2 regions of the Comamonas guangdongensis genome follow, and region 2 is predicted to be linked to the other one. Evidence: predicted binding sites of a transcription regulator. Region 2 holds the regulator's gene; the other holds the start of a gene.
What was found. Region 2 encodes sigma-54, which starts transcription at its own class of promoters, with help from an activator protein. Its sites were predicted from a motif close to TGGCANGNAANCTGCTTT; they were not measured.

Region 1 (23,077 bases), on a different contig from region 2:
AGTGGTGGCGATGTCCATGCAGGTCTTTCAGAGTGGGATGTCCATGCCGTCGTGCGCAACCTCTATGCCCAGCTCGTCCAGCAGGGCGCGCTCGGCCGAGTCCTCGACCAGGATGGGATTGGTGTTGTTGATGTGGATCAGCAGCTTGCGCGTGCGCGCGGGCAGGCGGCGCAGATGTTCGAGCATGCCGCCCGGCCCGCTCTGCGGCAGGTGGCCCATGTCGGCGGCGCTTTTCTCGGACAGGCCCAGGCTCTGCATCTCGTCGGCGCGCCAAAACGTGCCGTCCACCAGCACCACGTCGCAGCCGGCCATGAGCGCCTGCAGCTCGGGCGTGACCTCGCCCAGGCCCGGCGCATAGAAGGCGCGGGCTCCCGTGGCCGGGTTCCGCAGCACGATGCCGATGTTGTCGCCGGGCCGCGGAGCGCCGCGAAACGGTGAGTACGGCGGTGGCTTGGACGAGAGTGCCACGGCGCGTATCTCCAGGCCCTCCAGCCCGGGAGCGCCGAAGGCGCTGCCGTCATGGGGAATCGGTTGGGGCTGAACGCCGCAGTAGTGGGAAAGAATGCGCGTGATCGGGAATCCCGCGCCTAGGTCCGACAGCACTTCGTGCGTGGCCAGCAGCGGCAGCGGGCTCTGGCGCTCGCGCAGCATCAGCAGACCGGTCACATGGTCGATCTGGGCGTCCATGAGCAGCACGGCCGCAATGCCGCTGTCGCGCACCGCACGCGCGGGCTGCAACTGCGGCGTGGCGCGGATCTGCTGAAGAATGTCGGGCGAGGCGTTGACGAGCAGCCAGTCGCGGCCATTGGCGCTGACCGCTATCGAGGACTGGGTGCGTGCCCGGGCACGCAGGCTGCCGCGGCGCAGGCCGTCGCAGTTGGAGCAGTTGCAATTCCACTGGGGAAAGCCGCCACCGGCGGCGGAGCCTAGAACGCGCAGATGCATGGTGGTGAGCAAGAAGGCTGGCAAAGCGCGAGAGCCGCGGCGCAGGCGCTTTGCCGGGGTCAGTGGCCGGGTCTCAGCGGTTGGCGATGTACATGGTGATTTCGAAGCCGAAGCGCAGATCGGTGAAGGCGGGTGCTGTCCATTGCATGAGGGTCTCCTTGGATAGGGTTGGCATGAAACATGTTTGCAGCTGCGATGACACAGGTTCACCAAGGCTGCAAGCATGAAAAGCAAGTTCGATGCCATCTCCTCCAAGCCCTTCTGGCCAGCGCCGCGATGGCTGGCGCGCGGCGCGCACCGCATGGCCTGGCGCGAGCTCGGCCGTGCCGACGGTGAATGCTGGCTGCTGCTGCACGGCGGGCCGGGCGGCGGCTGCCAGCCGGGCATGCTCAAGCCCTTCGATCTGGGACGGCAGCGCGTGATCGCACCGGACCAGCGCGGCGCCGGCGCATCGCGCCCCAGGGGCAGCATCCAGGCCAACCATACGGCCGCGCTGGTGGCCGATCTCGAAGCGCTGCGCGAACATCTGGGCGTGCCGCGCTGGTCGCTGCTGGCCGGCTCATGGGGGACGGTGGTGGCGCTCGGCTATGCGCGGCAGCATCCGCAGCGCGTGCAGCGGCTGGTGTTGCGCGGCGCGTTCCGCCTCACGCGGCGTGAGATCGGCGGCCTGCTGCTGCCTTCGGCCCGCAAGGGGAAAGCACTGGGCCGCAGCGATGCCGTCTGGCCCGTGAAGCCCGGGACGCCGCTGGCCTGGGCGCTCGCCGATCTGGCACAACTGCTTCAAAGCGGAACACCTGGTGTTGCATCGCTGCACGCCTTGCGCGGTTGGGCGTTGCGCGAGATGCGCGATGCGGCTGCAGGGCTGAGGCGCAGCCTGCTCCATGCCAGGGGCAGTGCAGCCGCCGCGCTGCGGCGTGAATGGGCGGCATTGCGTCGGCGGCAGCGCCGCGCCGAGGCCGGGCTGCTGCGGCCGCGGGCGAACCGGTCCGACCGCTTGCTATGGGCCCGCTATCGCGTGCAGGCCCACTATCTGCGGCATAGGGGTTTTGTGCGGCCGGGCGCTCTTGATGGCGCCGTGCGTGCGCTGGCCCGGCAGGGCGTGGCCGTGGCTTGGGTGCATGGGCGCTTTGATGCCATCTGCCCGCCCGCCAACAGCCGGCGCTGGGCCCGCATGGGGCTGGTGGCCGGCGCCGCGGTGAGCCTGCGGCTGCCGCCCTGCGGCCATCTGGCCGACGAGCCGGCGATGCGCGCGGCCCTGCGCCAATGCCTGGCCGGGCCGCCCTTGGGGCCGCCATAAAAATAGCAGCTGGCGCTTGTGTCACAAGTGCCGGCTGCCGATTTGGCTCTGGATTTTCCGCTGCGGCTAGCGCGCCGGAGCGTTTTCCACAAACGTTCGCAGCGACCAGACCAGCTCCGGGGACAGCACGCCCTCCCAGGGCGGCATATGGACGATGCCGAACTTCTGCTTGCCGTAGCGCACCGACTTGATGAAGAAGGCATCGGCATCGGCCAGGCAGCGCTGGCGCAGCGCGTCGTCCGCGATGCGCTTGCAGCCGGCTCCCATGCGCCGCAGATCGGGCGCCGGGGAGCGCGAGCCGTTGGCATCCATGCCATGGCAGTGGGCGCAGGTCTGGTTGAAGGCGCTGCGCCCTATGGCCGCCGCCTCCTGGTTGCCGCGCAGGGGATTGGGTTCGGTCCAGGTGCGCGCGGCCGGTGGCAGCGGCGCCGTGTCCACCTGCGGGGCGAAGGGCTCGAAAGCCTGGGCCTGGCCGGCCAGCGCGAGGGCAAGCAACAGAATGGTGCGCATCACTTCCAGCTTTCTTGGCAGCCCTGGCAGCCGTCCATGGCCGCCTCGGTGAACAAGGTGTAGAGCACGAAATTGCCCTCGAAGACCGCGTTCGTCAGATTGGTGGTGGCGAACTTGGCTTCCTGCAGATCGTTGGCGATGAAGCGCGCTCCCACGAACCAGGCGTTGTTGAAGCGCGCCATCTCGAGGTTGGAGCCTATGAATTCGGCGCCCGAGAAATCCGAGCGCATCAGGCGCGCGCCTTCAAGGTCCGCGCCTATGAAGCGCGCGTGCTTGAAGTCGGTGTTGGCGGCCGTGGCCTTGGCCAGGCGCGCGCCCGTGAGGTTCGCACCCTCGAGGTTGGCCGCCGCCAGATTCGCCGCGCGCAGGTCGGCGCGCGTGAGGTCGGCGCCGCGCAGGTCCGCGCCCGCGAGGTTCTTGCCGACCAGGTTCGCATGGCGCAGATCGGCGCCGGGGCAGCGGGTATAGGGCCAGATGGGGCAGCCGTTGATCACCAGCGGTTCGCCGGGATCGCCGGCACTGCCCTGTGTCTGGGCCGGGGCCGTGACGCCGGCCATGCAGGCCAGCGCCACGGCCGCGCACCGGAGCAGGGGGAGCGCGGCCATTGTGCTCACTTGCTGGCCACCTGCTTGGGCAGCTTGAACACCCACATGGAGCCGCCTTGCGAGACCTGCTTGGTCAGCTCGGCCATATCGCCGCCCCACAGTGGCACGGCCCCGCCGTAGCCCGACTGGATGCCCACGTATTGCTCGCCGTCCATCTCCCAGGTCACGGGTACCGAGACCACGCCCGAGCCGGTCTGGAACTTCCACAGCTCCTTGCCCGTCCTCTGGTCCAGGGCCTTCACATAGCCGTCCGAGGTGCCCGTGAACAGCAGCCCGCCGGCCGTGGTGAGCGTGCCGGCCCACAGTGGGAACTGCTCCTTGTGTTCCCAGACGATCTTGCCGGTCTGCGGGTTGATGGCGCGCAGCGTGCCCACATGGTCGTCGTGCAGCTTCTTGATGCGGAAGCCCTGGCCCAGATAGGCCGCACCGGGCTTGTAGGTGATGTGCTCGGACCAGTAGTCCATGGCCCAGTGGTTGGCGGGGATGTAGAACAGGCCGGTGTCGGGGCTGTAGCTCATGGGCATCCAGTTCGTGCCGCCCAGGAAGGGCGGCGAGACGAAGATGCTGTCGCCTTTTTCCTCGCCTTCCTTGGGCTCGGGCGGGCGGTTGTTCTTCTCTATGGGCAGTCCGGTCTTGAGATCGAAGCCCGAGGCCCAGGTGATGCCGTCGACGAAGGGCCAGGCATTGATGATGGCGCTTTGCTTCCAGGGATGGCCGCCCGTGGCTTCGGCGAGCTTGCTGCGGTCGGTCACGAAGAAGAAGCCGTTGCGGTCGGCGTGGGCCGAGGCCTTGACGGTCTTGCCGGTCTTGGTGTCCTTGTAGTCGAACAGCAGCACCGAGTTGTTGCCCGAGAAGTCCCAGGCATCGTTGGGCGTGTGCGAGAAAAAGCCCTTGAGCTCGCCCGTGCCCGGATCCACATAGGCCTGGCCCGAGGTGTAGAGGCTGGGCCAGTTTCTCGGGTCGTCGCCCTTGGCCGTGCGCTTCCAGGTGTTCCAGGGCGCGGGGTTGCCGGTGCCGACCACGATGGTGTTGGTCTCTACGTCGAAGGACGGGGTCTGCCAGGGGGCGCCGCCGCCCTGGCTCCAGGCCTCGGCCTTGCCGGTGGGGGAGTTCGGGTCGTTGGGCCAGCTGGGCGCCTTGGGGTCGCCCGTGGGCGTGCTGGGCTGGCCGTTGAGGCGGCCCACATGGCCTTCGACCATGGGCCTGGCCCAGACCTCCTTGCCCGTGTCGGGATCGCGTGCATACAGATAGCCGACCACGCCGAACTCGTCGCCCGAGGAGCCGTGCACCAGCAGCACCTTGCCGGTCTTCTGGTCCTTGACGATGAAGGGCGCGCCGGTCATGGTGTAGCCCACCTTGTGGTCGCCGAACTTCTCGTTCCAGACCACCTTGCCGGTGGCGCGGTCCAGCGCCACGATGCGCGCATCCAGGGTGCCGAAATAGACCTTGTCGCCATAGATCGCGGGGCCGCGGTTGACCACGTCGCAGCAGGGGCGGATGTCCTCGGGCAGGCGGTGCTCATAGGCCCACAGGCGCTTGCCGCTGCGCGCATCCAGCGCCACGAAGCGCGAGTAGGAGGCCGTCACATAGATCACGCCGTCATGCACCAGGGCCTGGGCTTCCTGGCCGCGCTGTTTTTCGCCGCCGAAGGAATAGCTCCAGGCCGGCAGCAGGCCCGCCACGTTCTTGGTGTTCAGCTTCTTGAGCGGGCTGTAGCGCTGCGCGGTCAGGCCCAGGCCGTAGGTGAGCACGTCGCCGGGAGTCTTGGCGTCGTTGGCGATGTCTTCCCAGGTGACGGGCTTGACAGCCTGGGCGGGCAGGGACAGGGTGGCCGCGAGCGCCAGGCACAGCGTGCTGAGCCGCAGGGGGCGGGATGCCGGAATGGTCATGGTGGTTTGCTCCTTGTGTTGTGGTGCTTGAATCGCAAGCTCATCAACGCAAGACGCGTGCCACCGTGGACCAGGGTTCAGGCTCCGGCGCAGCCCTCACCCGCGTGGGTCGCCGCAGAGGCGATGGCGCCGCGTGCCGGGCGCTCAAATGTGGAGCGTGGGCTGCGACAGCTGCTCATTTACGGAACAGCATGCGCTGGAGCAGTCCGTCCCGCAGAATGAACTGGTGGTGGACGAAGGCCAGCAGATGCAGGGTCACGAGCAGCAGCAGCGCGTAGACCGAGAGCTGATGCAGACAGCTCAGCAACTCCTTGGCCGCTTCCCAGCGCTCGGCCAGCCGGGGCAGGCGCAGGCCGAAGAAGCGGATCGGATAGCCGGAGAACACCGAGCCCAGAAAGCCCGACAGGGGCAGCAGCAGCATGAAGACATAGAGCAGCCGGTGGCCGCTGGCGGCCAGCCATTGCATCATCGGGCTCTGGGGCGCGGCTGCCACGCGCGGCCGCAGCAGGCTCCAGCCCAGGCGCATGAATATCAGCAGGCCCAGCAGCATGCCCAGGGACTTGTGGATGTTGAACCAATAGGCGCGCGTTCCGCCGTCGTCCTTGGGCAGTCCTGTCATCCACAGGCCCAGGCCCAGTTCGGCCAGCAGCAGGGCGGCCATGAGCCAGTGCAGCAGCACCGAGCCGCGGTCATAGTGGGGTTGCGCCATTTTTCTGGATCTCCTGCATCAAGGGTTTGAGCGGGGACCAGCGCAAGCCCTGGAAAATCCAGTGGGTGCCGCGCCGGCCGCCTCAGTCGAGCAGGTCGGGCGGCAGCAGATTTTTCTTGCGATAAATGGTGTTGCGCGAGACGCCCAGCGCCTTGGCCGCCGCCGACACATTGCCTTTGTGCAGACGCAACATCTGTGCCATAGCGTTGAGCGTCACATCCTGCAGGCGCTGACTGTCCGTCAGCGCTTCGCCGGGCGCGGCGAGCAGCGTATCGGTGGCCGCCGCCGGCGTAGCGGGCCAGGCGCTGCGGCCCTGCAGCTCTTCGAGGAAATCGTCGGGCAGATCATGCAGGCCTATGCAGCCCTGGTCCCCGACCATGGCCACGGCCGTGCGCAGCAGATTGTGCAGCTGGCGCACATTGCCGGGCCAGTGGTATTGCGCGAGCAGCTCCATGACGGCGGGCGCGATGTCCATCTGCTGTCCGCTGGCGCACAGCGACTGCAGCACCTTCCTCACCACCAGTTCGAAGTCGCTGCGCTCGCGCAGCGCGGGCAGGCGCACGACCAGGCCGTTGAGGCGGTAGTAGAGGTCCTCGCGGAACTCGCCGCGCGCAATCATTTCCTTGAGGTTCTTGTGGGTGGCGCTGATCACGGTGACGTCCACCTCCACCTCCTTGCCCGCGCCCAGCGGGCTGACCTTGCGCTCCTGCAGCACGCGCAGCAGCCGCGCCTGCAGATGCTTGGGCATGTCGCCGATCTCGTCGAGGAACAGGGTGCCGCCATGGGCCTGGGCGATCTTGCCCATGGCGCCTTTCTTGCGTGCGCCCGTGAAAGCGCCTTCCTCGTAGCCGAAGAGCTCGGCCTCGATCAGCGACTCGGGGATGGAGGCACAGTTGACGGGGACAAAGGGCTGGCCCGCACGCGCGGAGTCGTTGTGTATGGCCTGGGCCAGCAGGTCCTTGCCGGAGCCGGTCTCGCCGAGGATCATCACCGGAATGTCGCGGTCCGCGACCCGGCGCAGCTTGTGGATGATGGCGGCTATCTGCGGGTCGCCGGTGTCCAGGTACTGCAGCGAGGAGAAATGCGGCTTGCGCTGTGCGGCGGAGCGCGGCGGTTCGGCAGGCTGCACGGGCGCCAGCTGCGGTGCGGCCCAGGGGCTGGCGGGCTTGGCTTCGGCGCGGCACCAGACCGCGACGCCGTTGTGCATGCACAGCTGCCTGGGCGCCTGGACCGAGCCGCCGAACAGCTCGAACAGCGCGGAGATGGGCAGGTCGAACAGCGAGGAAAAAGTATGCGCCTGCAGAGCGTTGAACGAGAGCCCGAGCTGGAACTGGGCGCTGCGGTTGGCCGAGAGAAAACGGCCTTCGGGCGTGAAAACGGCAATCCCTTCCACCAGCGTGCCGAGGAACTCCGGACGCGAGTGGAAGTGCAGGCGCACGGCCTTGGGGAAGCTGCCCGCGAACATATGGTTCTCTATCATCTGCGCCGACATGCGCACCAGCGCCAGCGTGTGCTGGTGGTGGCTGCGATGGTCGCCGGTGACGTCGAGCGCGCCTACGACCTGGCCATAGGGATCGAAGATGGGCGAGCACGAGCAGGTCAGCGACTTGTTGGCGCTCATATAGTGCTGGCTGCCGTAGATGGTGATGGGCTCTTCCTCGCTGAGCGCCGTGCCTATGGCATTGGTGCCCTTGGTTTTCTCCGACCAGTCCATGCCGGGAATCAGGGCCACGCGCGAGGCTTTTTCGAGAAAGTCGTTGTCGCCGAGGGAGTGCAGCACCATGCCCTTGGCCGAGGTCAGCAGCACCATGCTGTGGGTGTTGGCAATCTGCTCGTACAGCGTCTCCATCACCGGAGCCGCATGCTGGAACAGCAGGCGGCTTTCCTCGAGCATATCGCTGAGCCGGCCCTTGGCGAGGCTGCTGCAGTCGGGCTCGTCGTGGATGGCCACGCCATAGGACTGGGAGCGCTGGTGCGCCTTGTCTATCACCTCGGTGTGATGATGTCCGATAGATATCGGGCTTGAAGCAGCATTCCGGTGCCCGGAGATGCTACCGAAGGAACCTGTGTTCATAGTGTCTCCTGGGGGCTGGAGGGCGAGGTCTCCAGCGAGCTGCCGCCAGTTCGGATCGGTGTGCCTGGCCATGCGGCAGGCCCGATCTTTTTTTCTGCATGGATTGTCCCGGCACCGGGGCTTGCCGGCAACATGGATATCCCGGGGCGGCTTGGGCCGCAGGCCGGCCAGGGCTGTTCCAGACTGTGACAGTGAGCCCCTGCGCACCCCGGGTTTTGCTGCAATTTGAGACAGAGGGCCCGATGGCGGAGGCGATGCCCCGGACATGGCCCGCATATTGCTTTTGGCTCAGGGAAGCTTTTCGAAAATTCCAAACCGGAGACACCCTGATGAAGCGATTTTTTCCGCGCCTGCCAAGGCAGGCCCTGCTGGCCCTGAGCCTGGCCTGCAGCGTATCGGCCGCCATGGCCCATGGCGATGTGGTCCCCCAGGCCGTAGATACGAGCACCCTGCCCCAGCTCGGCAGCAAATGGCTGGAGGCCAATCCCTATGACAAGAGCAGCCCGGCGCGCCCGGAGGCGCTGCGCATAGGCAGCTCGGCCTACAACCAGAACTGCGCGCGCTGCCATGGGCTGGAGGCAATCTCGGGCGGCATCGCGCCGGATCTGCGCAAGTTCGACGAGGAGTGCAGCGGCCTGGCCGATGCCGGCAAAAAAGCCGCTTGCTACAAGGAGATGGACGACTACTACGTGGGCACGGCGCGGCGCGGGCGCACGCGCGACGGGCGCGTCTACATGCCGCCCTTCGAGGGCACGCTGTCGCAGGAGGCCATCTGGGCCATACGTACCTATCTCGAAGTGCGCCGCGATCAGTGAGCGGATCGGCAACCGGGGCCGCCGCTGCAGCCGGCGGCCTTTTTGCAGGCGTCGCGGAGAAGAGTTTTCTTGCGCGGGCTCAGCCCGCGGCTTTCTTCAGGCGCACGATGCGCGCCCCGCAATTCGCATAGGCCTGCGCCACGCGCATCTGCATCAGCCGGTAGCCGGCCGGGCGCTGGAAGTCCGGCAGCGCCTCGCCGGCAGCCTGATGCAGCTCGCCGTTGACGCGAAAACGCGCGCCGCGCGCAAAGTCCACAAAGATCATGCCGGCCCGGCAGCCGCTCTGCTGGCTCAGCTGCAGCAGGCGCCGGCCTTCGTCCTCAGGCAGCAGAAAGAAAAAGCTTTGCGCATCGCCGAAGGCGAGCAGCGGGTAGCAGCCCTGCGCGGTCTGCGCACAGGCCAGCATCTGCGTGTGGATGGCGTCGCCGTCCTGCACGCTGAGAAAGAAAAACGGCTGACTGGCGATGAAGCGCGCCTGGCCCGCGCTCAGCCGGTCGCCGATGCTCCCCTTCATCTCGCGGGCCTCGGCCTCCACGCCGAAGCGGCGCTGCGCCGCGCGCTCGCCGGGGTGGAAGATATCGCGTTCGCAGGGATCTTCGAGAATGATGCGCATCGCAGCTCCTGGCGTGGCTGAACTCAGGCCGGAACCAGCGGCGGCAGCCCCGCGACCGCAGCGCGCTGCACCCGGTCCACCGCGACGGCGATGGTGCGCGCTGCCGCCGGCCAGCTTGGATGAGGCCCGGCGAGCTGCGCGAGGCCCTGCAGCAGCACGGTGGACTGCCGCTCGAAATCGACGAACAGCAGCGCGATCCGCGGCTGCTCCAGCAGATTGCCTATGCTGTTGAACAGATTGTTGCCCGCGTAGTCGGGCAGCAGCAGCCGTCTGTGGTCCAGCACCTGCAGCAGGGGCTCGGCAAGGCCCCGGGTCTCGCAGCCGCGATAGGAGCAGTCGCAGTCGCCTGCGGCGCTGGCCGAGCCCAGCAGACAGAACGGCTGGGCTTCGAGCCAGGGCTTGAGGGCGGCTAATGAAGTCTCGGCCATAGCAGTCATTGACTACGCATTACGCACAACACCTGCCGCCATCCATTGGCGCTTGCCGTACCGCGGCTGTGCTCCCCCTCCCGCGCTGCGAGAGAGGGGGAAGGCGCGCAGCGCCTCGGGAGGGGCTTAGAAAAATCCCATGGCCTTGGGGTTGTAGCTGACCAACAGGTTCTTGGTCTGCTGGTAGTTGGCCAGGGCCGACTTGTGGTTTTCGCGGCCTATGCCCGACTTCTTGTAGCCGCCAAAGGCCGCGTGCGCGGGATAGAGGTGGTAGCAGTTGGTCCACACGCGGCCGGCCTTGACCGCGCGGCCCATCTGGTAGGCCGTGCTGCCGTTGCGGCTCCACACGCCCGCGCCCAGGCCGTACTCGCTGTCGTTGGCGATGCGGATCGCGTCCTCCATGGTCTTGAAGGTGGTGACCGAGGCCACGGGGCCGAAGATCTCTTCCTGGAACACGCGCATATTGTTCTGGCCGAACAGCAGCGTGGGCTTGATGAAGAAGCCGTCGTCGATCTCGCTGCCAGGGCGGTGGCGTTCACCGCCGGTCAGGCATTGCGCGCCTTCCTGGCGGCCCACATCGATGTAGCCGAGGATGCGATCGAGCTGGGCCTGCGACACCTGGGCACCGACCATGGTGCTCTTGTCCAGCGGATGGCCCTGCTTCATGGACTGCACGCGCTTGACGGCGCGCTCGATGAAGCGCTCGTAGATGGACTCCTGGATCAGGATGCGCGAGGGGCAGGTGCAGACCTCGCCCTGGTTGAGCGCGAACATGGAAAAGCCTTCCATGACCTTGTCGAGGAACTCGTCGTCGGCGTCCATCACATCGGCGAAGAAGATGTTGGGGCTCTTGCCGCCCAGCTCCACCGTCGAGGGAATCAGATTGTCGGCGGCCGCGTGCAGAATGCGCTGGCCCACGGCCGTGGAGCCCGTGAACGCGATCTTGGTGATGCGCTTGCTGGTGGCCAGGGCTTCGCCGGCTTCCCTGCCGAAGCCGTTGACCACGTTGATCACGCCGGGTGGCAGCAGATCGCTGATCAGCTCCATCAGCACCATGATGGAGGCCGGGGTCTGCTCGGCGGGCTTGAGCACCACGCAGCAGCCGGCGGCCAGCGCAGGCGGCAGCTTCCAGGCGGCCATCAGCAGCGGGAAGTTCCAGGGAATGATCTGGCCGACCACGCCTATGGGCTCGTGGAAGTGGTAGGCCACGGTGTTGGCGTCGATCTCGGAGATGCCGCCTTCCTGGGCGCGTATGCAGCCCGCGAAATAGCGGAAGTGGTCTATGGCCAGCGGAATGTCGGCGGCCATGGTTTCGCGCAGCGGCTTGCCGTTGTCTATGGTCTCGGCGATGGCCAGCAGCTCCAGGTTCTGCTCCATGCGGTCGGCGATCTTGAGCAGGATGTTGGCGCGTTCGGTGACCGAGGTCGCGGCCCACTTGTCCTGGGCCGCGTGGGCCGCGTCCAGGGCCAGATTCACGTCGTTGGCGTCGGACTGGGGCACTTTGCAGAAGGGCTTGCCCGTGATGGGCGAGACATTTTCGAAGTAGCGGCCCGCCAGAGGCGCGACCCACTTGCCGCCGATGAAGTTGTCGTACTGCTGCTTGTAGGGGTAAGCGATGTCGAGGTTGAAACGCTTGAGTTCGAACATGTCCATGAATGTCTCCTTGTCGATGAAGACCGACGCACAGGGGCCGGCTCGCAACTCATATACAAGCTCTGTGCCAGTTTGAATCCGGCCGGCGGGCCGCCCCGGGAGCGCCTCTGCCGCCGCCCAAGCCCAGGGTGGGCGAGGGCGGTTGTTGCAGCTTGAACCACTGCGGTGCTGTGGTTTGGAGCATGGGCTGTTGCAAAATCGCAGCCTGCTCATTCCGAGCCGCGGCACGGGCCGCGGCCACCCGCTTCGTGACCTCTTCCCTGCCCAACCTGTCCTGCCCCTGCGGCCTCAAGAACGCCAAGGGCCTTGTGCCGGCCTATGGCGATTGCTGCGGCCGCTACATAGATCACGAGCAGCCGGCCCCCGACGCCAGCGCGCTGATGCGCTCGCGCTATACGGCGTTTGTGCGCGAGAACGCCGCCTATCTGCTGGCCACCTGGCATGAGAGCCAGCGCCCGCCGGACCTGGATTTCGAGTCAGCGGCCAAATGGCTGGGCCTGGAGGTCAAGGCCTTCCGGACCACGGGCGACGATAGCGCCGAGGTCGAGTTCGTCGCGCGCTACCGGCTGGCCGGCCGGGCCGTGCGTCTGCACGAGCGCAGCCGGTTCGTGCGCGAGAACGGTCGCTGGTACTACGTCGACGGCGACCAGTTCTGAGATGGCACTGCGCCCATGCGGCGAGTGTCCAGGGCGCAGACTGTGGCTTGATGGCGCGCGCATAATCGGCGACTCCATTTTTTACCCACTGGCCGAAGCTTCGCCGGGTTGCGGTCGGCATATAGCCCGCAGCGTCCCGCCGGCGCTTTCGAGTCCCGAGTCCGATGACCGCTTTTGACGCCGTGCTTTTCGACTGTGATGGCGTGCTGGTAGACAGCGAATCCATCACCAACCGCGTGCTGTGCACCATGCTTAACGAGGCTGGCTGGGCCATCAGCCAGGAGCAGTGCACGCGCGACTTCATCGGCAAGACGGTGCGCAGTCAGGCGACTGTGATTGAAGCCCATACCGGCAAGCCGCTGACCGATGCCTGGATGGCCGAGTTCTACGAGCGCCGCAATGCCGCCCTGAGTGCCGAGCTGGTGGCCATCGATGGTGCGGTGGACGCGGTCAAGCAGATTCATGCGTTGTGCGACGGTCGCATTGCCTGTGCCTCGGGCGCCGATCGCGCCAAGGTGGAGATGCAGCTCGCCAAGGTCGGCATGGCGCCGTTCTTCGACGGCTATGTTTTCAGCGGCCACGAGCTGCCGCGCAGCAAGCCTTTTCCCGATGTGTATCTGGCCGCGGCCAGGGCGCTGGAGGTCGATCCCGCCAGATGCCTGGTGATTGAGGACACGGTGACCGGGGTGCAGGCCGGAGTGGCCGCCGGCGCCAAGGTCTGGGGCTATTTCCCGGCCGACCAGGGCCATGCCTCGTCGGAGCAACTGCTGGACGCGGGCGCCGCCTGCGTGTTCGGCCATATGGGCGATCTGCCCGCCATGTTCGAGGCCGTGCGCAAGAGCGCCGCCTCTGCCATCCCCGGCGATGGCGACGAACACGAGATCCAGTAGCTCGGCAAGCGCTGTTCCAGACTCGGCTCTCAGTCCCAGACTGATAGCGCCTCGCGCAGGCGCTGCATGGGCCGGTCGGCGATGACGCTGTTGTGCAGCAGTATCACGCGCTGCACCGGCCAGCCCAGCATCTGCCGCACACAGGCCTGCACGGCGGCCCTGTCCCTGACCAGCAGGCGCACGGTGCGTGGGACGGTCAGGCGCTCATGCCCGCCGGTCAGACCCAGATACATGCGTACCGGCAGGCTTAGCGGTCCTTGCCAGCACTGCAGCACATCGGTGGCGATGAGGCTGCCGCTGGCCGCATGGAACCAGATGGTCTCGTCCAGCATGGGAATGCCGTCCAGTCGCAGGTGCTGCAGCTCGCCGGCCCAGGGAGCTTCAGAGTCCGGCGGCAGCGGCTGCAACTGCTGCAGATCCGGGCGCTTGCGCAGCACGCCTTCCGTGCCATAGAGCTGGGCCTGTGGATAAAGCCGGGCCAGTTTGCCCACGAACAGATGGTGCATGGTGCTGGGGGCAACGATGTATCGCAGCGGCCCCACCGCATCCAGCTTCGCTTTTTGCGCTTCAGTCAGCGGTACGGCCGAATGCGAGAACAGGCTGCCGTCGGCCAGCCGGATCACTGTCATGCGGGTGCTGACCTTCATTCCCGCATTGCTGAAGTGATAGCTGAGGGCCCAGATCCCGTCTGCGATTGCCTGCCATTGTTCGGTGGATTCCTGCATGGTGAACTCCTTGCGTCAGATGCTGCGCTGGCCGGCGGTTTTGCGAAACTCCGAAGGGGAGAGTCCCGTCCAGAGGCGAAAAGCACGGATAAAGCTCTTGTCGTTGAGAAAGCCGCAGGCCTGGGCCACGCGCTTGATGGGACGGCTGGTGCGCAGCAGCAGCGCAATCGCGCGCTCGCGGCGTATCTCGTCCTTCAGGGCCTGCAGCGAAGCGCCTTCCTCCTTGAGCTGGCGGTGCAGGCTGCGCTGGGACAGATGCAGCTGGCGCGACAGCGTCTCGGCCGTCTGCTGCTCCTCCCCGCCGGAAGCCAGCAGCTGGCGCACGCGCTGCACCAGGGTCTTCTCGCGCCGATAGGGGCGCACCTGGATGGGCAGCGCGCGCTGCAGCATGCGGTTGAGGGCGGCCTCGTCACGCGCCAGCGGGGCATGAAGCCAGCGCGCCTCGAACTGCAGGCTGGCCACGGGCGCCTCGAACTCCAGCGTCTCGGGCGCGAACAGCACGCGGTACACGTCGGCATGCCTGGGGGCCGGAAACGGAAAGCTGGCCCGCTGCAGCGCTATGGGCTCGTTGATCAGCCAGCTGGCAAAACCGTGCACATTGCGCAGCACCGAGACCATGCAGAACTCGCGCATGGCGCCCAGGGGCCGGTTCTCGTGCAGGGTCAGCGTGGCGATGCCGGCCTGCTCGCTGAGGCCGAGCTGGATGTCGCCGGCGATCAGCCCATGGTGGCGGCACCAGCGCGCGAGAGCCAGGCCCAGATGCGGCGCGCTGAGGCTGGCGCGAGCCAGCATGCCGTAGCTGCCCCAGGGCAGGCGGCGCTCGAACCAGCCCAGGGCCTCGTCATCGAGCTCGCGCATCGCGGCGTCCGAAAGTGCTTCCATCTGCAAGGCGGTGATGCACTCGTTCTCATCTTCGACCAGCTCTGGCGGGATTTGTGCCTTTTCCAGCGCTGCCAGCGGCGACATCTGTCTTTGCCGGTAAGCGCGGACTATGGCCTGGACGAAGACCATGGGGGTAATTGCCGGGTGCGATTTGAGCACAGAGCTGGCATGGTGGGGCAGAGGTGTCTTGAGCAGCGAGGGGGTGAACATTTGGCAATTATTGCAACCTTTGTGACCTCATCTGAACAGGGCTAGCCCTTATTCTGGGCCGCAGAAAAAAGTGCTGAATTGAAGCTGTGCAGCCGCCCCTGGGCGGCTGCGGGGACGCAAGGAGACGAAAGCCATGCCATCGCAAGCGAATGCGCTTAGCGCCAGTTATTCCCGGGGGCGCACCGAGGTGCCGCTGATCGAGCAGACCATCGGTGATTTTTTTGCGGCCATGGCGCAGCGCCAGGGCGGCCGCGATGCGCTGATCAGCCGTCACCAGGGGCTGCGCTATACCTATGCCGAGCTGCATGCGGCCGCGCGCCAGCTGGCCAGCGCGCTGCTGGGCCTGGGCCTGGAAAAGGGCGACCGCATCGGCATCTGGAGCCATAACAACGCCGAGTGGGTGCTGATGCAGCTGGCCACGGCCCAGGTGGGCCTGATCCTGGTCAACATCAACCCCGCCTATCGCACCTCCGAGGTCGAGTACGCGCTCAACAAGGTCGGCTGCAAGGCGCTGGTGACCATGCCGCAGTTCAAGACCAGCGACTACCTGGGCATGCTGCGCGAGCTGGCGCCCGAGCTGGCCAGCTGCGCACCGGGCCGGCTGCAGGCCAAGCGCCTGCCCGCGCTGAGCACGGTGATCTGGATCGACGCTGCCGGCTCAGACGTGGCCGGTCAAGGCCAGGAGCAGGCCGGCATGCTGCGTTTTTCGCAGCTGCTGGCGCAGGGCACGAGCGCGGATGCGCGCATCGACGCCATTGCCGCCACGCTGAGCAATACCGATCCCATCAATATCCAGTTCACCAGCGGCACCACGGGCTTTCCCAAGGGGGCCACGCTGACCCACCGCAACATCCTCAACAACGGCTTTTTCATCGGCGAATGCATGCGGCTCACGCCCGAGGACCGGCTCTGCATTCCCGTGCCGCTGTACCACTGCTTCGGCATGGTGCTGGGCAATCTGGCCTGCTTCACCCACGGCTCGGCCATCGTCTATCCGAACGACGGCTTCGACCCCCTGGCCGTGCTGGAGGCCGTGCAGGCCGAGAAGTGCACGGGCCTGCACGGCGTGCCCACCATGTTCATCGCCGAGCTCGATCATCCGCGCTTTGCGGAGTTCGACCTGTCCACGCTGCGCACCGGCATCATGGCCGGCTCGCCCTGCCCCATCGAGGTGATGAAGCGCGTGGTGTGCAACATGCACCTGTCCGAGATCACCATCGCCTACGGCATGACCGAGACCAGCCCCGTGAGCTGCCAGAGCGATGCCGACACGCCGCTGGAAAAGCGGGTCGCGACCGTGGGCAAGGTGCAGCCGCATCTGGAGGTGAAGATCGTCGATCCGGCCACGGGCGAGACCGTGGCGCCGGGGGTGTCGGGCGAGCTGTGCACGCGCGGCTATTCGGTCATGCATGGCTACTGGGACGACGAGGCCAAGACGCGCGAGGCCATAGATGCCGAGCACTGGATGCATACCGGCGACCTGGCCACCATGGATGACCAGGGCTATGTGAATATCGTGGGCCGCATCAAGGACATGGTGATCCGCGGCGGCGAGAACATCTATCCGCGCGAGATCGAGGAATTCCTCTACCGCCACCCCAAGGTGCAGGACGTGCAGGTGGTCGGCGTGCCCGATGTGCGCTACGGCGAGGAGCTCTGTGCCTGGATCATCGTCAAGCCCGGCCAGGAGCTGCTGGAGGACGAGATCCGCGACTTCTGCAAGGGCCAGATCGCCCATTACAAGGTGCCGCGCTATATCCGCTTCGTTCAAGCCTTCCCGATGACGGTGACGGGCAAGATCCAGAAGTTCAAGATCCGCGACGAGATGATCGAGCTGCTCGATCTGCGCGTGGTGAAAACCGCCTGAGCGCCGTTCATCGGCATGGCTTCCATGGGCAGAGCGCACATCATCTCAGGCCACGGCAAAACGCCCCGTGTCGGCGGAGCGTTGCCGGCTGGGCAGGGCCTAGTGGCGGCCCGCGGTGTCGCCGCCCGGCAGGCCTGTGGCGCGGCGTGCCACGACCAGGCGCTTGCGCATGGCGATTTCCTGCATGTCGAGCTCGCTGACCAGGCTGCGCAGCGATTCGTCGTTGATGCGATGGGCCTGTCTTTCGGCGTAGTAGAAGTCCCGCTCGGCATGGATGCACTCGATGCGGGTCTCGATCTCCATCACATAGCGCAGCTTGCGCTGGCGCACCACCTCGGGCGCTTCGCGCTGGGCCTCGAGGCTCAGCGCGGCACCGCTGCCGTCGTCGAGCATCTGGATACGGTTGCGGTACTCCTGGGCCAGGTGGCCGTTGACCTCCTGGCGCATGGCGATCCACGCAGGGTCGCGCTGCTGCAGCTCTTCCTCGCCCAGGGTGAGCCGGCTCATGGCCGCCATGCAGGCCTGCTCGCGCGCCTGGCGTTCCTCGCGCAGGGTCGGCGATTCCTCGTGCGGGGGCAGGTAGCGCAGGATGATGGGCAGGCCGATCGAGCCTGTGAGCAGCGTGAACAGAATCGTGCCCGTGGCCAGGAACACCAGCATGTCGCGTGCCGGAAACGGCTGGCCGTTGTTCAGCAGCATGGGCACGGACAGCGCGCCCGCCAGCGTCACGGCGCCGCGTATGCCGGCCAGCGTGGTGGCCAGGTTCAGCAGGTGCGAGGGGCGCTCGGCCAGCTTGCCCTGGCTGTGGGCGCGCTGCAGCGAGCCGTGCACGCCCAGCGTCAGCCAGATCCAGCGCAGCAGCAGCAGGCCGAAGGAGATCGCGGCCACATAGGCCACCAGAATCCACCAGTCATGGCCGGCCCGATGCAGCGGCACGCCGATGATGGACGGCAGCTGCAGACCCAGCAGCAGGAAGATGGCACCGTTGAACGAGGCTTCGACCATGCTCCAGGTGCCGGCCGTCTGCATGCGTTCGCTGATATAGCTGCTGCGCTCCAGGTCCGCGAAATTGGTGGCAATGCCGGCGGCCACGGCCGCCAGAATGCCCGAGACGCCTATCTTCTCGCCCACGATGTAGGCGGCAAACGGCAGCAGCACCAGCAGCAGCACCATTTGCGTGGCCGCCACATCGCCGAGGCGGCGCGTGATGCTGCCGCGCGCGTAGCTAAAGCCCCAGCCTATCAAGGCCCCTACGCCCAGGCCGCCCACGGCCATCCAGGTGAATTCCTTGGCGACCTCGGTCCAGGAGAACAGGCCGGTGAGCGTGGTGACCACCGCGAACTTGAGCGCCACCAGGCCCGAGGCGTCGTTGAGCAGGGATTCGCCCTCCAGAATCGTCATGGTCTTTTCGGGCATGCCCAGATTGCGCGTGATGGCCGAGACGGCCACGGCATCGGTGGGCGAGACCACGGCCGCCAGCGCAAAGGCCACGGTCAGCGGGATCTCGGGAATCATCCAGTGGATCAGATAGCCCAGGCCCAGCACCGTGAACAGCACCAGGCCCAGGGCCAGCCGCAGGATGGGCTTGGCCAGCGCAAAGAATTCGCGTTTGGGAATGCGCCAGCCGTCGGCGAACAGCAGCGGCGGAATGAACAGCAGCAGAAACAGTTCGGGGTCGAAGGCGATGTGCAATCCCGCCTGGGGCCAGGCGATCAGCGCGCCCAGCGCGATCTGAATCAGAGGCAGGGGAATGGCGCGCATATAGCGGGCCACAATGCCTGTCAGCGCTCCCAGGAGCAGAACAAGCAGAACAGTTTCAACAGCGTGCATGCGGCATTTTCTTCAACCGCCGTTTCAGCACCATGTCGGACGACTCCAAAACCAAGCTTTTTGAACGTGTTTTCGGCCGCGACAAAGGCGCCTCGGGGCGCTGCAGGCAGCGAACATGTTCTCATCGGCTAAAGCAGAAAAGAGGCAAGCAATGAGCATTCTGGGGACTCAACTGAATCCGCGTTCGGCGGACTTCCTGGCCAACGCGGCCGCCATGCAGGCACTGGTGGACGACCTGCATGCGCGCTGCGACAAGACGGCGCTGGGCGGCAGCGAGGCTGCGCGCGCCAAGCATGTGGCGCGCGGCAAGCTGCTGCCGCGCGAACGCGTGCAGCGCCTGCTCGATCCGGGCACGCCGTTTCTCGAGCTCTCGCCGCTGGCCGCCTACAACATGTATGGCAACGACGCGCCGGGCGCGGGCGTGATCGCGGGCATAGGCCGCATCGAAGGCCTGGACTGCATGATCGTCTGCAACGACGCCACGGTGAAGGGCGGCACCTACTACCCGATGACGGTGAAAAAGCATTTGCGCGCCCAGGAAATCGCTGCGCAGAACCGTCTGCCCTGCATCTATCTCGTGGACTCGGGCGGCGCCAACCTGCCCAACCAGGACGAGGTCTTCCCCGACCGCGAGCACTTCGGCCGCATCTTCTACAACCAGGCCAATATGAGCGCCCAGGGCATAGCCCAGATCGCCGTGGTCATGGGTTCGTGCACGGCCGGCGGCGCCTATGTGCCGGCCATGAGCGACGAGTCCATCATCGTCAAGAACCAGGGCACCATCTTTCTGGGCGGCCCGCCGCTGGTCAAGGCCGCCACGGGCGAGGTGGTGAGTGCCGAGGACCTGGGCGGCGGCGACGTGCACACCCGCCTGTCGGGCGTGGCCGACCATCTGGCCGAGAACGATCTGCATGCGATAGCGCTGGCCCGCCAGTCCGTGGCCAATCTCAATCGCAGCAAGCCTGAAAACGCCGCGGATCATGCGCCTCAAGCTCCTCTTTTCGAGGGCCGTGAGCTGTATGGAGTGATCCCCACCGACACGCGCAAGCCCTTCGACGTGCGCGAGATCATCGCGCGCGTCGTGGACGGCAGTCAGTTCGACGAGTTCAAGGCGCGCTTCGGCAACACCCTGGTCTGCGGCTTTGCGCGCATCGAGGGCATGCAGGTCGGCATCATCGCCAACAACGGCATCCTGTTCTCCGAGTCGGCCGTCAAGGGCGCGCACTTCATCGAGCTGTGCTGCCAGCGCAAGGTGCCGCTGGTGTTCCTGCAGAACATCACGGGCTTCATGGTGGGCCGCAAGTACGAGAACGAGGGCATCGCGCGCCACGGCGCCAAGCTGGTCACGGCCGTGGCCACGGCCAGCGTGCCGAAGTTCACGATCATCATCGGCGGCAGCTTCGGCGCCGGCAACTACGGCATGTGCGGCCGCGCCTATTCGCCGCGCTTCCTCTGGATGTGGCCCAACGCGCGCATCTCGGTGATGGGCGGCGAGCAGGCGGCCAGCGTGCTGGCCACCGTCAAGCGCGACGGCATCGAGACCAAGGGCGGCCAGTGGTCGGCGGCGGAGGAAGAGGCTTTCAAGGCGCCGATACGCCAGCAATACGAGGACCAGGGCCATCCCTATTACGCCACGGCGCGCCTGTGGGACGATGGCGTCATCGACCCGGCCGACACGCGCCGCGTGCTGGCCTTAGGCCTGTCCGCCGCGCGCAATGCGCCGATCGAAGACACGCGCTTTGGCGTCTTCCGCATGTAATCGTTCACGGGTACTGTCGATGCCACTGCGCTCCATCCCCGCCCGCCTGCCGCCAGCCCTGCTCTGCGCGGGGCTGGCTCTGCCCCTGCTGGCCAGGGCCGAGCCGGGCGTGCAGCGGCTGGAGGCGCGCATTCCCGTCTGGGTGCCGGCCACGGACCGAGCCGCCGCCACCACGGTCGAGCTGTCGGGCCATGTGTACCGGCCCGAGGGCGCAGGCCCCTGGGGTCTGGTGGTGCTGAGCCACGGCACGCCCGGCGGCCGGGAAGCGCGTGCGGCGCTGACGGACCGCTATGGCGCCCAGGCCCGCGCGATTGCGGCCCTGGGCTATGTGGTGGTGACGGGGCTGCGCCGCGGCTACGGCGCCTCCGGCGGGCCCGCGGCCGACCATTACGGCAGCTGCGATGCGCCCGACTACGCCCATGCGGCCGGCGAGGCCGCGCGCGATGTGGCCGCCATCATGGGCTATGCGCAACAGCTGCCCTATGTGGATGGCTCCCAGGTGCTGCTGCTGGGCAAGTCCGCGGGCGGCTTTGCCTCGCTGGCGCTGGCCGCGCAACGGCCCGCGGGTCTGCGCGGCGTCATCAACTTTGCCGGCGGGCGCGGCGCTCAGCCGCGGATGCGCGAGCAGCAGACCGTGTGCAGTGCCGCGGACCTGCTGCAGACCGTGGCCGGCTTTGCGGCCACCACCCGCGTGCCCCAGCTCTGGATCTATGCCGACAACGACAGCTATTTCCGCCCGCCGCTGGTGCGCCAGATGGCGGCCAGCTACCGGCAGGCGGGACTGAGCATGAAACTGGTGTTCGTGCCGCCCGACGGCAACGAGGGCCACCGCTTTTTCGACCGGCCAGCCAATATCCCCCAATGGCTGCCGCTGGTGCAGGATTTTTTGCAGCAGCAGATGCCGGGCAGGGCGGCTGCGCAGCTGCAGAGCAACAACCCACAGGGAGACAGGCCATGACCGCTTTGACCTTGATCGTGGAAGGTGGCATCGCCACCATCACGCTGACCCAGCCCGAGATCCGCAACGCCTTCAGCGACGAGGTGATTGCCGAGATCACCCAGGCCTTCGCCAGCGCCGGTGAGCGGCCCGATGTGCGCGCCATCGTGCTGGCCGCCGAAGGGCCGGCCTTCTGTGCGGGCGCCAACCTCAACTGGATGCGCCGCATGGCCGACTTCTCGCGCGACGAGAACCGCGTCGATGCGGGTCTGCTGGCCGAGATGCTGCGCACCATCTACGAATGCCCCAAGCCCACGATTGCGCGCGTGCAGGGCGATGTCTATGCGGGCGGCATGGGGCTGGTGGCCTGCTGCGATATGGCCGTGGCGGCCGAGGCCGCGGGCTTCTGCCTGTCCGAGGTGAAGATAGGCCTGATCCCGGCCACCATCAGCCCCTATGTGATCCGCGCCATGGGGCCGCGGGCCTCGCACCGCTACTTCCTCACGGGCGAGCGCTTCTCGGCCCAGGAAGCCTGGCGCATAGGTTTTGTGCATGAGGTGGTGGCGGCCGAGGATCTGGACTCCGTGGTCGATGGCTGGCTCAAGCATCTGCTCAGCGCCGGCCCGGCGGCCGTGCGCGCCTGCAAGCGCCTGGTGCTGGACGTGGCCGAGCGCGAGATCAGCGAAACGCTGATCGCGGCCACGGTGGAAAGCATTGCCGACATCCGCGCCAGCAGCGAGGGCAAGGAGGGCGTGCAGGCTTTTCTCAACAAGCGTAAGCCAGCATGGATCACCCCCTGAGCCGCTGCGCGGCTTCCCCCTCTCTCTCTACGCGCTGCGCGCTATGGGAGGGGGACGCAGCCCTCGCTGCGGGGCGGCCCTTGCTCGGCTGCCCGCGCCTGGGTCGCGCCGGTTCCATGCGATGCGAAGGATTTGAACACCATGAGCGACTTCTGGAACAGCGTGCTGCAATGGCTGCATGGCCTGGGTCTGCATCCGGGCCGCGAGGCCGTGGAGCAGGCGGGCGCCATGGCCGGCAGGGCCGCCCAGGTCGCGGGCCAGATGGACCTGGGCGCGCTGCTGGCGCTGGCCGCGGCCCTGGGCTGGGCCAGCGGCCTGCGCCTGTATGCGGTGGTGTTCGCGGTCGGCCTGCTGGGCATCACCGGCCTGGTGCCGCTGCCGGGCAGTCTGCATGTGCTGGCCCATCCGCTGGTGCTGATCATCAGCGGCGGCCTGCTGCTCGTGGAGTTCTGCGCGGACAAGATCCCCGTGCTGGATTCGGTCTGGGACCTGTTCCAGAGCGTGCTGCGCATCCCCGCGGGCGCGGCGCTGGCGGCGGCCGTGTTCGGGGCCGACAACAGCACCATGGCCATGGTCGCGGCACTGCTGGGCGGCACGCTGGCCGCCACCAGCCAGGCGGCCAAGACCACGACAAGGGCTCTGATCAATACCTCGCCCGAGCCCTTTTCCAATCTGGGCGCGAGCCTGGCGGAGGACACGGCATCCCTGGGCGCCATCTGGCTGGCGCTCAGCCATCCGCTGGTGTTCGCCGGCGTGCTGCTGGTGGTGGTGATCGCGATGTGGCTGGTGATCTGGGTGCTGTGGCGCTTTCTCAAGGCCGCCATCGGCCGCCTGCGCGGCTGGCTGAATGGTTCCGCGGCGCCGCAAACTTGAAAAACATGGCTGCCGGCGCTGGATGCACAAGCGCTGGCGGCTCAAAGACCTGAAATTCCTGGAGACGATATGTTCAAGAAAATCCTGATCGCAAACCGTGGAGAGATCGC
Region 2 (5,545 bases):
GTCGAAGCGGAACAGACGGCATTCGATGGGGCCGTTCCACATGGGCGTGCGGCGCGACTCCTTGAGCCGCATCTTGCTCGGCAGCTTGAGGTCGGGCGTCAGCATCCAGGCGCTCCAGCCGCTGTAGTTCTTCTTCCAGTGGCTGGCCAGCTGGCTGAAGAACTCGCCGCCGTCCTCGGTCTGTGCGGTTTCGCGGCCCGCGCGCTCGACCTGGCCCATGCGCTCCGCCGCATTGCGGCCGGCGCTGCCGGCGGCTGCAATGCGCTCGCCATAGGGCGGATTCAGCAGCAGCAGGCCCGGCTGCTCGCAGGGTGGCATGCGCTGCAGCGCATCGCCGCCGCGCAGGTTGACCGATTCGGCCACTCCGGCACGCTCGGCATTGCGCTGGGCAAAGTCCACCATGCGGAAGGCGATGTCGGAGCCGTAAATGCCCACCGGCGACTCGGGCAGGATCCGGCTTTCGGCCTCGTCCAGCATGGCTTCCCAGACATGGCGCTGGAACGGCACCAGCTTCTCGAACGCAAAGCGGCGCAGAATGCCGGCCGGAATCCTGCGCGCGATCTGCGCGGCCTCGATCACCACGGTGCCGCTGCCGCAGCAGGGGTCGTACAGCGGCTGGGGGTTGTCGCCATGCGGGTTCCAGCCCGAGGCCGCGATCATGGCGGCGGCCAGGGTTTCCTTGAGCGGCGCATCGCCCTTGTCCTCGCGCCAGCCGCGCTTGAACAGCGCCTCGCCCGAAGTGTCGATATAGAGGGTCGCGCCGTCGGTGGTCAGGTGCAGGTGCACGCGCACATCGGGGTGGTGGGTTTCCACGCTGGGGCGCACGCCGTTGCGCTTGGCGCGGAAGCGGTCGGCAATCGCGTCCTTGACCTTGAGCGCGGCAAAATTCAGGCTGGTCAGCGGGCTGTGCTGGGCCGTCACCTCGATCTTGAAGGTTTCCTTGGGCGTGAACCAGATCTCCCAGGCCACCTCGCTGGCTGCACGGTACAGATCGTTCTCGCTGCGGTACATGGTGTGCGAGAGCTCGACCAGCACGCGCTGGGCCAGACGGCTGTGCAGATTGAGCAGCATGGCATCGCGCCACATGCCGCGCAGCATGACGCCGCCCCGGCCCACGAGCAGATCCTGCCCGCTGGCGCCGGTGATGGCGTGGACCTCGTCGGCCAGAAGGCCCTCGACGCCGGCGGCGCAGGGCAGAAACAAATGCAGTTGGTTCATAAAACTAGGGGCGCGCCAGCGGCGGCGCAGGCGCTTGGCGCGCATGACAGGGCGTAAGCATACGCGCTAGGCCTTTTCCAGTGCCCGCGCACGACAAGCGTTGCTCTACAGATGGGCGCCGCGGCACGGGCATGATGCGGGCCCAAGGAGCAACAAGACATGGAAGAAATCAGCTGGAACGACTTCATGAAGGTGGAGCTGCGCGTGGGCCGCGTGGTGCAGGCAGAGGTGTTCGAGGAAGCGCGCAAGCCCGCTTACAAGCTGCAGGTGGACTTCGGCCCTGAACTGGGTCTGCGCAAGTCCAGCGCCCAGATCACCCAGCTCTACCGGCCCGAGGAGCTGGTCGGCCGCCTGGTCGTGGCCGTGGTGAACTTTCCCAAAAAGCAGATCGGTCCTTTGATGAGCGAATGCCTGGTCACCGGCTTTCACAATGCCGACGGCCATGTGGCGCTATGCGTGCCAGATCAACATGTGCCGCTGGGCACTAGGCTGCTGTAGGCGCGCGGCAGTGCCGTGGCCTGGGCCATCTAGCGCACTCCATACACATCGCGAGCAACCCGCGCGGGGAGATCGTCGACGTCTCGATACTCCCTCAAGCGACGCCGGTTTGATCTGCCCCATGGCCCCGTTCCGAGCCCCCCGGTAAAATTGGAAGTTATGGCAAAAATCATCGTCCTGGCACTGGTGCTGCTTTTCTTTGGCTGCGGGCTGTACATGCACCTGCGCGGCAAGGTGCGGCACAAGGTGCTGCGCCAGCTGTTCGACCACTCGACGTTCACCGCGCCGTTCAACGTCTTCATGCTGATGTTCAGCAAGGTGCCGCGCACGCCCTACCTGCCCACCAGCACCTTCCCCGAGCTGGCGCCGCTGCAGGCCAACTGGCGCGAGATCCGCGAGGAAGCCGTCAATCTGCAGAAGAACATGCAGATCAAGGCCGCGGCCAACAACGACGATGCGGGCTTCAACTCCTTCTTCAAGACCGGCTGGAAGCGCTTCTACCTCAAATGGTATGGCGACGCCCACCCCTCGGCCATGGAGCTGTGCCCCAAGACCACGGCCCTGGTCCAGTCCATTCCCAACGTGAAGGCGGCCATGTTCGCCGAGCTGCCGCCGGGCGCCAAGCTCAATCTGCACCGCGACCCCTACGCGGGCTCGCTGCGCTACCACCTGGCCGTGCTAGCCCCCAACGACGACCGCTGCATGATCGAGGTGGACGGCCAGCCCTATAGCTGGCGCGAGGGCGAGGGCGTGATCTTCGACGAGACCTATATGCACTGGGCCGAGAACCGCAGCGAAGGCAACCGCATCGTGCTGTTCTGCGACGTGGAGCGTCCCATGACCAACGGCTTTGCCCAGTGGCTCAACCACTGGCTGGGCAAGAACGTGGTGGCCGCGGCCAGCTCGCCCAACAACGAGGGCGACCCGCGCGGCATGATCAGCAAGCTGTTCAAGATCTCGTTCTACGCGGGCAAATACCGCCGCGCCTTCCGCGACTGGAATCCGACCTTCTACAAGATTCTCAAGTTCGGACTGATGATCGGCGTGCTGGTCTGGTTTATCTGGTGGATGGTTTCTTGATAACCCCCTGAGGCGCTTTGCGCCTTCCCCCAAGGGGGACGACAGCCTCGCCGCGAGGCGGCTCTTGCTCGCTGTCTCTCACTTGGGGCTTGCTTCATCAGGCCGTATGCCCCAACCAAAAAGCCGCTGATGTATTCAACGGCTTTTTGTTTTTTGAATTCGCTACAGCGCCTTGCGCAGCGTGGTGGTCGGAATCTTGAGCTGCTCGCGGTATTTGGCCACGGTGCGGCGCGCGCACTCTATGCCCTGCTCCTTGAGCATATCGGCCAGCTTGGCATCCGATAGCGGCTTTTTCGGATCTTCGGCATCGACAAACTGCTTGATCAGTGCGCGCACGGCCGTGCTCGAGGCGCTGCCGCCGGTTTCCGTACCCAGGCCCGAGCCGAAGAAGTACTTGAGCTCGAAGGTGCCCTGGGGCGTGGCCATGTACTTGGCCGTGGTCACGCGGCTGATGGTGGATTCGTGCAGGCCCAGAGTGTCGGCGATATCGCGCAGCACCAGCGGGCGCATGGCCAACTCGCCATGCACGAAGAAGTTCTTCTGCCGCTCCACGATGGCTTCGGAGACGCGCAATATGGTGTCGAAGCGTTGCTGGATGTTCTTGATGAACCAGCGCGCCTCCTGCAGCTGCTGCTGCAGCACCGCATGGCCTTCGCTGCTCTTGTGGCGGCGCAGCACGCCCGCATAGACATCGTGCACCTTGAGCTTGGGCATGACGTCGGGGTTGAGCTGCACGGCGAAATCCATGCGACCCGAGCCGGCGCGCACCGGGCGCACGATGACATCGGGCACGACGATCTGGCGCTCCACGTCGGCAAAGCGCCGGCCCGGGCGCGGCTCCAGGCGTGCAATCAAGGCCATGGCTTCGCGCAGCTGTTCCTCGCGTGCGCCGCACAGGCTGGCGAGCTTGCGCAGATCGCGCCGCGCCAGCAGGTCCATGGGCTGGGCGCAGATGGAACGGGCCAGCAGCAGCTGGTTCATGCGCGCCTCGGTCGTGCCCTCGTCCTCGGCGCTGCGGATCAGCTCGCGCAGCTGCAGCTGCAGGCATTCGGCCAGGTCACGCGCGCCCACGCCCACGGGCTCCAGGCTTTGCAGCAGCCTGAGCGCAATCGCAAAGCGCTGCTCCAGCTCCTCGCGCTCCTCCAGGTCCTCGCCAGCCAGGCTCCGGGCCAGTTCGGCCAGCGAGTCTTCGAGATAGCCGTCGTCGCTCAGCGACTCGATGAGAAAGCGCAGGGCCGCACAGTCCTCGGCCCCCAGATGCAGGCTCAGCGCCTGGCGGTGCAGAAATTCGGTCAGGCTCTCGTGGCCGCGGGCCAGGTCTATGGCGTCGGTTTCATCGTCGCCCTCGCGGTTGCGCGTGGAGCTGCCGGCCGCCTCCCATTCGCTGCTGGCCTCGCCCCCCCATTCGCCGTCCTGGCCGTCGAGGCCCTCGGCCTCCCAATTCAGGGTTTCGGGAGTCTCGGGCGCCGCGGTTTCCGCTACGGATTCGGAAGCTGTCTGCGCAGTTGCCACTTCCTTTTCCGACGAAAACACCTCGGGAGCACTGGCTTCGGCAGCGCCAGCCGCTATCTCGGCAGGAGCGTCGCCGCCCGCATCGCCCTCGTCGCCGGCCTGCTCGAGAAACGGGTTGTCGATCAGCATCTGCTCGACTTCCTGCGCCAACTCCAGCGTGGACAGCTGCAGCAGCTGAATGGATTGCTGCAGCTGGGGCGTGAGCGACAGATGCTGCGAAACGCGTAGCGACAGGCCTGGCTTCAAGAGCAAACCTCCCGCATTGGCACAACGATGAAAGCGGAATGGCGTGCAGGCATACGGGGCTCTTACATGCGGAAGTGCTCGCCCAGATAAACGCGGCGCACATCGGCGTTCTCCACGATCTCCTCGGGCGTGCCTTCGGCCAGCACATGGCCGTCGCTGATGATGAACGCGTGGTCGCAGATGCCCAGCGTCTCGCGCACGTTATGGTCGGTGATGAGCACGCCTATGCCGCGCTCCTTGAGAAAGCCGATGATGCGCTGGATCTCGATCACGGCAATCGGGTCGATGCCGGCAAAAGGCTCGTCCAGCAGAATGAAGCGCGGCTGCGTGGCCAGGGCACGCGCGATTTCCACGCGACGGCGCTCGCCGCCGGACAGCGCCAGCGCGGGCGACTGGCGCAGATGGTCGACGCGCAGCTCCTGCAGCAGGCTGGTTAGACGCTGCTCAACCTCGTCGCGGCTCAAGGCCTTGTCCTGCTCGTCTTTTTGCAGCTCCAGCACGGCGCGCACATTGTCTTCCACGCTGAGCTTGCGGAAGATCGAGGCCTCCTGCGGCAGATAGGACAGGCCCAGGCGCGAGCGCTGGTGGATAGGCATATTGCCCACCGAATGGCCGTCGATGAAGATATCGCCGCCGTCGCTGCGCACCAGGCCCACGATCATGTAGAACGAGGTGGTCTTGCCGGCGCCGTTGGGGCCGAGCAGGCCCACGACCTCGCCTTTTTGCACGGACAGCGATACGTCCTTGACCACCTTGCGGCTGCCATAGGACTTGGCCAGATGCTTGGCTTCGAGACGGCTGTCGGATTCGCCGCTGCGGCTGTTGGGAAAACCGGAGGCGCTCATTTCTTCTCGTCGCCTTTGTCACCGCCCAGGGTCATGCTCTGGCGCAGCGGCGTGGCCGGAGTCGCCGGCTTGGGCTGGGCTCCGGGCGTGCCGTCCTTGGGCGCCATGATGGCGCGCACGCGACCGCCCTGGCCCACGGACGAGCT

Region 1: AB6724_RS18350 (methanol/ethanol family PQQ-dependent dehydrogenase) is a predicted target of sigma-54. The motif match lies at 5,292-5,309, and genes of this name have one in related genera.

Annotation. Positions count from the first base shown of each region.
Region 1 is NZ_JBFYGN010000026.1:26,125-49,201, forward strand. Features, by position in the region: gene pqqC (pyrroloquinoline-quinone synthase PqqC) at 1-18, opposite strand, end outside; gene pqqB (pyrroloquinoline quinone biosynthesis protein PqqB) at 28-945, opposite strand; gene pqqA (pyrroloquinoline quinone precursor peptide PqqA) at 1,019-1,093, opposite strand; gene AB6724_RS18335 (alpha/beta fold hydrolase) at 1,169-2,242, shown strand; gene AB6724_RS18340 (c-type cytochrome) at 2,309-2,752, opposite strand; gene AB6724_RS18345 (pentapeptide repeat-containing protein) at 2,752-3,357, opposite strand; gene AB6724_RS18350 (methanol/ethanol family PQQ-dependent dehydrogenase) at 3,363-5,246, opposite strand; gene AB6724_RS18355 (cytochrome b) at 5,422-5,955, opposite strand; gene AB6724_RS18360 (sigma-54-dependent Fis family transcriptional regulator) at 6,038-8,029, opposite strand; gene pedF (cytochrome c-550 PedF) at 8,359-8,844, shown strand; gene AB6724_RS18370 (hypothetical protein) at 8,924-9,457, opposite strand; gene AB6724_RS18375 (pyridoxamine 5'-phosphate oxidase family protein) at 9,481-9,885, opposite strand; gene exaC (acetaldehyde dehydrogenase ExaC) at 10,012-11,538, opposite strand; gene AB6724_RS18385 (YchJ family protein) at 11,787-12,194, shown strand; gene AB6724_RS18390 (HAD family hydrolase) at 12,359-13,084, shown strand; gene AB6724_RS18395 (DUF4336 domain-containing protein) at 13,114-13,809, opposite strand; gene AB6724_RS18400 (AraC family transcriptional regulator) at 13,825-14,901, opposite strand; gene AB6724_RS18405 (AMP-binding protein) at 15,035-16,768, shown strand; gene AB6724_RS18410 (Na+/H+ antiporter) at 16,868-18,598, opposite strand; gene AB6724_RS18415 (carboxyl transferase domain-containing protein) at 18,750-20,357, shown strand; gene AB6724_RS18420 (alpha/beta hydrolase family protein) at 20,377-21,315, shown strand; gene AB6724_RS18425 (enoyl-CoA hydratase/isomerase family protein) at 21,312-22,094, shown strand; gene AB6724_RS18430 (DUF4126 domain-containing protein) at 22,236-22,967, shown strand; gene AB6724_RS18435 (acetyl/propionyl/methylcrotonyl-CoA carboxylase subunit alpha) at 23,037-23,077, shown strand, end outside.
Region 2 is NZ_JBFYGN010000016.1:96,823-102,367, forward strand. Features, by position in the region: gene AB6724_RS14525 (THUMP domain-containing class I SAM-dependent RNA methyltransferase) at 1-1,218, opposite strand, end outside; gene AB6724_RS14530 (tRNA-binding protein) at 1,378-1,716, shown strand; gene AB6724_RS14535 (aspartyl/asparaginyl beta-hydroxylase domain-containing protein) at 1,876-2,796, shown strand; gene AB6724_RS14540 (RNA polymerase factor sigma-54) at 2,959-4,554, opposite strand; gene lptB (LPS export ABC transporter ATP-binding protein) at 4,617-5,399, opposite strand; gene lptA (lipopolysaccharide transport periplasmic protein LptA) at 5,396-5,545, opposite strand, start outside.